One region of the Ochrobactrum sp. EDr1-4 genome, then DNA from elsewhere that is predicted to be linked to it. Evidence: riboswitches for the same ligand, from Rfam matches in the RefSeq annotation. Region 1 holds a riboswitch; the other holds the start of a gene.
What was found. Region 1 has a riboswitch for S-adenosylmethionine ahead of ACOZHT_RS03290 (O-succinylhomoserine sulfhydrylase). Riboswitches for the same ligand answer to the same signal wherever they lie in the genome.
Positions count from the first base shown of each region.

Region 1 (3,207 bases):
CAGCGAGCAGCGGCAAGCGCTTCCAGCACGTCTTCAACAAGATCATCCTGATCTTCGAGGCCAACCGAAATACGCAGCATACCGTCAGAAATGCCGAGTTCTGCACGCGCTTCATCGGTGAGGCTCTGATGCGTGGTTGTAGCCGGATGGGTGATGATGCTCTTTGCATCGCCCAGATTGTTGGAAATGCTGAAGACCTGCAACGCATTTTCAAACTTGAATGCTGCTTCCTTGCCGCCTTCGAGTTCGAGTGCGATCAGTGTCGAGCCGCCGGTCATCTGTTTTGCAATGATGTCTGCCTGCGGGTGATCTGCACGGCCTGGATAAATGATCTGCTTCACACCTGCCTGACCAGCAAGCGCATCGGCAACGGCTGCCGCCGACTGCGTCTGCTGACGCACACGAACGCCGAGTGTTTCAAGGCCTTTGAGCATAATCCATGCATTGAACGGGCTCATGCCTGGGCCGGTATGACGGAAGTAAGGCTGTAGCACTTCTTCGGTCCATTCCTGATCGGAAAGGATAATGCCGCCGAGGCAACGGCCCTGACCATCAATATGCTTGGTGGTCGAATAGACGACGATATGTGCACCAAGTTCCAGCGGCTTCTGGAAAAGCGGCGTTGCAAACACGTTGTCAACGATCAGCTTTGCGCCGATTTCATTGGCAATCTCTGCAACAGCTGCAATGTCGATAACCTCAAGCGTGGGGTTCGACGGGCTTTCGAGCAGCATGACTTTGGTGTTCGGGCGAACAGCTGCTTTCCAGTTTTCAATCTTCGAGCCGTCGATGATGGAGAACTCAACGCCATAGCGTGGCAGCAGTGTTTCGATAATGTAGCGCGACGAGCCAAACACAGCGCGCGCACAGATGACATGCTCGCCTGCCTGTACTTGACAGAGAATGGATGCGGCGACCGCCGCCATACCGGATGTGAAAGCGCGTGCATCTTCGGCGCCTTCGAGCGCGCACATGCGCTTTTCAAACATGTCTGTGGTTGGATTGGCATAACGCGAATAGATGAAACCCGGGTCTTCGCCAGTGAAGCGTGCTTCCGCAGCTTCTGCGGTCGGGTAGAGGAAGCCCTGCGTCAGATAGAGGGCTTCGGAAAGCTCTGCAAAGCCCGAACGGAGCGATCCTGCATGAACGAGTTGCGTTGCTGGGCGTAATTTACGGGTAGTCTTATTCGTCATTTTATCCAACCTGTCGAAAGCTGGTCGGCCGGGGCGGATTGCCTCGGCGGCCAATAAAAAAACCGGCCTTGCGAATACACAAAAGGCCGGTTACGAACCGCGGCCTTATTTTAGCGAATTCTTTAACGTGGCTGCAAGCCGGCCGGCCAAATCACCACGGAACACTTTTTCCTTATGCCTCTTGAGCGGGGTCGTCAATGCCAGAAGACGCCGACAAGCTGGAAAATAAGCAGTTTGACATGTGTTTTGATGCGTGAAAGCTGGGGAAACAGAGTCAAAATGCTGGTCTTGCGGCATTCAAGCGGTCAATGGTCTTAAACCTATTTTAAGTAATTCACGGAGTTGAGTGGCATGACGCAGAGGGAAGCAGGAATTCTGGCAGATGCGGATATTGCCGCCCTGTTTGAAAGCGGTTTGCTCAAATCTCAGCGTCCGCTCGATGCCGATCAGATTCAGCCTGCAAGCCTTGATCTGCGTTTGGGTGCGAAAGCCTATCGTGTGCGTGCATCTTTCATGCCGGGTCCGGGAACGCCGGTCATCGATAAGCTCGAACGCTTGAAGCTCCACGAGATTGACCTCACTCAAGGTGCGGTGCTTGAAACGGGCTGCGTCTATATCGTGCCGCTGCTCGAAAGTCTGTCGCTTTCGCCAGAGCTTTCAGCATCCGCCAATCCAAAAAGCTCGACTGGACGCCTCGATATTTTCACCCGTGTCATCACCGATGGCGCGCAGGAGTTCGACAAGGTTCCGGCTGGCTATAATGGCCCGCTTTATCTTGAAGTCAGCCCGCGCACATTCCCGATTGTCGCGCGCACTGGCTCGCGCCTGTCGCAAATCCGTTTCCGTCAAGGCCGCGCACAGCTGACCGAAGCCGAACTTGCGGTGCTGCATCAGACCGAAACGCTGGTGGCTGCCGAAATGCCGAACATCTCCGGCGGCGGCATTGCGCTCTCGGTTGATCTTTCTGGTGGCGAAGACAGGTTGATCGGTTATCGTGGCAAGCACCACACTGGCGTTGTCGATGTTGATAAGCGCGCCGCCAATGACGTTCTCGACTTCTGGGAACCAATCTATGATCGTGGCGCGCGCGAACTGGTGCTCGATCCGGATGAGTTTTACATCCTTGTTTCGCGTGAGGCAGTACATGTGCCGCCGCTATATGCTGCTGAAATGACGCCTTTTGACCCGCTGGTCGGTGAATTCCGTGTGCATTATGCAGGCTTCTTTGATCCGGGCTTTGGTCACACCGCTGCTGGTGGAACGGGAAGCCGTGCGGTTCTGGAAGTGCGCAGTCATGAAGTGCCGTTCATTCTCGAACACGGGCAGATTGTCGGCCGTCTTGTTTATGAGCATATGCTGCATCGCCCGAAGGCGCTTTATGGCCTTGATCTTGGATCAAACTATCAGGCGCAGCAGCTCAAGCTCTCCAAGCATTTCAGGTGATTGCATTCTTCCCAGTTCCGTCTCTATAAAATAGGGAATAGGTGGAGGATTGCTTTGGTGAAAAACGGGAAAGATGAGGTGCGGGAAATCGCGACGGACACGCCAGCGCGTCGTTTGTCTGTGGGCATTGTCGCATTGCCGGGCTTTACGCTGACCGCATTGAGCCTGTTTCTCGACCCGTTTCGCCTTGCAGCCGATGATCGCGATAAAAGCCGCCAAATCCGCTGCGGTTGGAAAATCTGCACCCTGTCTGGTGGTCCGGTCACATCGAGTTCCGGCATGGTGATCGAACCGACCGCGCCCATTGGTGAACTGGACGACTGCGATTATGTAGCCGTTGTTGGTGGTATTCTTGGGCAATATCGTCCACGCCAGCAGGCTTTGATTGATCTCATCAAGCGTGCCGATAAGCGTGGAAAGACAGTGGTCGGGCTCTGTACGGCAGCATTTTTGCTTGCCGAAGGCGGGTTGCTTGATGATCGCAATTGCTGTGTAAGCTGGTTTCACCATGACGATTTTATCAATCTTTTCGATGGCTATTCAGCTGATACGACAAGTCTGTTTCACCGCA
Region 1 covers NZ_JBLZOF010000001.1:642,184-645,390, reverse strand. The annotation lists gene ACOZHT_RS03290 (O-succinylhomoserine sulfhydrylase) at 1-1,193, opposite strand, end outside; SAM riboswitch at 1,281-1,361, opposite strand; gene ACOZHT_RS03285 (2'-deoxycytidine 5'-triphosphate deaminase) at 1,545-2,636, shown strand; gene ACOZHT_RS03280 (GlxA family transcriptional regulator) at 2,694-3,207, shown strand, end outside.

Region 2 (3,207 bases), on a different contig from region 1:
AAGGAAATATTGATTGGTCAACATTGCGCAAGAACGGTGCAAACTTCGCTTATATCAAAGCAACCGACGGCGGCGATCATCTCGACCCAATGTTCCGTAAAAACTGGAATGCCGCAAAAGCTGCCGGTCTGAAGCGCGGTGCATATCACTTCTTCTATTGGTGCCGTGTGGCAAGCCAGCAGGCCGACTGGTTTATACGCAACGTGCCAAACGATCCTGATGCCTTGCCACCAGTGATCGATGTGGAATGGAATGGCGATTCCTCATGTAAGCGCCGCCCGTCGCCAGCACAGATCCGTGAAAAAATGCAGGTATTCATGGATGCGCTGGAACGTCATTACGGCAAGCGTCCCGTCATCTATACCGCGCCCGACTTCTATGATGACAATCTCAAGGGCGCATTCATCGACTACCCGTTCTGGCTTCGCGCAGTTGCTCAGCACCCGTCCAAGGTCTATCCGGGCCGTCGTTGGCTGTTCTGGCAATATTCCGGATCAGGTCTATCGCAAGGCGTTAACGAAAAAATTGATCTGAATGTCTTCCACGGAAGCGAAGATCAATGGCACAAGTTCGTGCAGCGTTTTGCCAGTTCGTCCTGACAAAAAAGCTCATCCCTCCAAGGGATGAGCTTAATCCAGATCAGGATTTGCCGATATTTTCCAAGTTATAAGGCGTTGACTGGTACATTTCATTGATCCAGTTGCCGAATAACAAATGCGCATGCCCACGCCAGCAATTCTGCGGCTTGCGGCTGGCATCATCTTGCGGGAAATAATTTGCTGGAACAGTTGTATCCGGCGAGAGCTGAATATCCCGGAAATATTCATCTGCAAGTGAGGTCGTATCATATTCAACATGGTTGAACATGTGCAGCGAGCGATGCTTCGGATCTTCTAGCAGACAAAGACCACTCTCTGGGCTATCGACCAGAACTTTCAGATTGCTATCTGACGGAATATCGTCTTTGCGCACTTCCGTCCAACGAGACACCGGAATAGCAAAATCATCAGAGAAACCGCGCAGATAGGGTGATGACGGCTCTAGATTTTGCTGACTGAACACACCAGACGCCTTGCCCGGCAAATCATACTTTCCCATTCCATGGAAATGATGCACAGCCGCTTGCGCAGCCCAGCAAATATTCAGCGTGCGATGGACATGAGTTTGCGTCCAGTCGAAAACCCGCTGCATTTCATCCCAATAAGTCACGTCTTCAAACGGCATACGTTCAACAGGCGCGCCGGTAATTACAAAACCATCGAAGCGCTCATTACGTACGTCTTCCCATGGCTGATAAAATGACAGCATGTGATCGGCAGGCGTGTGGCGTGCTACATGATTGGTGATGCGCACAAGCGTCAGTTCCAGTTGCAAGGGCGTCGCTCCGAGCAACCGCGCAATCTGAGTTTCTGTCGTTACTTTGTTTGGCATCAAATTGAGAAGGCCGATTTTCAATGGCCTGATATCCTGACGAACAGCATCCGCCTCACGCATGACCATAACGCCCTCCGCTTCGAGAACACTGGTTGCGGGCAGATCGTCAGGAATTTTAATAGGCATGCGCGTCAGTCCTTCGTTATATCAGGGCAGACGCATGTGGCTTTATCCGTATATTTGCCGGTTGGGCCACATCCTTCCTTTTCGGGAAGTACCACCTTGCCCGGAAAGGCAGGTTGGCGTTGGGCGTCGCCCCAACTCTTGATGTACTGCTACTTCTAATCAAACAATCACTTGCTGGCAATAGCTATTGAGTGCCGGAAAAAATGCATTGTTGGAAATTTATTTTGGCAGCGGCTATCCGAAAGGATTCTCAGCCTCATAAACAGAAACAAAACAGAAGCACCTCCCTTTCGATAACAGGCTGGGATCGGGCGCAATCTGAACGGGGGAACAAGTAACCCGTTAACACGTTATTCACATATCTTTAAACTGTGTTAACATGGCTGAAAATGGGAGGGAAACATGAGCAATATTTTCTTCTGGATGGCACTGGTTATTTTGCCAATCTTGGCAGGCACAGCTTTTGCCTATGTACGCCATATGAATCATCGCGACGATTTCTAATTCTAGCCTGTCCAATATTGCGGCGTTGATAGTCCAATATATCGATACTAAAGCGCGATCTCAAATGGTCTACAAGGGTTCGGCCTAGCTGCACGAAATTTCACTGTTTGGATGTCGTGCAGCAGGACTAATTTTATAGTGTTTTGAAAATTGCCACGTCGGCAATCCCTAATATTACGACTATTTTTATATAAACATGATTGTTTTTATCAAGAATTAGTTTCACTTTGCCGTTAAGTCCTTTACGATCAGTCTGGTAGCGTTATTTTAAAGGCGCAACTAACTTCGATCAGCGTGACTCGTAATCACGCCAAACTCAGGTGTATAGCTTCAATGAGCGGACCGGATACCCCCCATATCCTCGTCGTCGGTGCAGGTTTTGGTGGCCTGCAATTAATCCATGATCTGAAAGGCGCAAATGTTCGCATTACGCTTGTCGATCAGCGTAATCATCACCTCTTTCAGCCTCTCTTATATCAGGTTGCCACAACGATCCTGGCGACATCAGAAATTGCATGGCCAATTCGCCATCTTTTCAAAGACCGTAAAGACGTGACGACGCTGCTTGGCACTGTTGTTGACGTTGATGCAGCAACTAAGAAAGTCAAACTCGAAAACGGAAGCGAGATTGACTACGACACGCTGGTGTTAGCCACCGGCGCGCGGCACGCTTATTTCGGCAATGATCGTTGGGAAAAAGTGGCTCCCGGTCTTAAGGCGCTGGAGGACGCCACGACCATTCGCCGCCGCTTGCTTCTCGCATTTGAACGTGCCGAACGTGAGACTGATGCTGCAAAACGTCAGGCATTGCTTACATTCTCGGTGGTTGGTGGGGGACCGACCGGCGTTGAACTCGCAGGCATCATTGCGGAGCTGGCCAAGGATACGATGTGGCCAGAGTTTCGAAATATTGACACGCGTCAGGCGCGTATATTGCTGGTGGAAGCTGGACCGCGCATTTTGTCCGCCTTCCCTGATGATCTCTCTGCCTATGCAAAAAATGTTCTTGAGAAAATCGGCGTAGACGTGCGTCTTGGCGTGCCAGTCAAGGAAATCACTGAGGATGGAGTTACCGTCGGTGACGAGTTTATTCCATGCGAAACGACGATCTGGGCTGCAGGTGTCGCTGCCTCGCCTGCCGCA
Region 2 covers NZ_JBLZOF010000002.1:34,002-37,208, forward strand. The annotation lists gene ACOZHT_RS06575 (GH25 family lysozyme) at 1-599, shown strand, start outside; gene ACOZHT_RS06580 (homoserine O-succinyltransferase) at 640-1,560, opposite strand; SAM-I-IV-variant riboswitch at 1,601-1,710, opposite strand; gene ACOZHT_RS06585 (NAD(P)/FAD-dependent oxidoreductase) at 2,398-3,207, shown strand, end outside.
Region 2: it holds a riboswitch for S-adenosylmethionine, as region 1 does, so the genes downstream of both, ACOZHT_RS06580 (homoserine O-succinyltransferase) here and ACOZHT_RS03290 (O-succinylhomoserine sulfhydrylase) in region 1, are expected to answer to the same signal.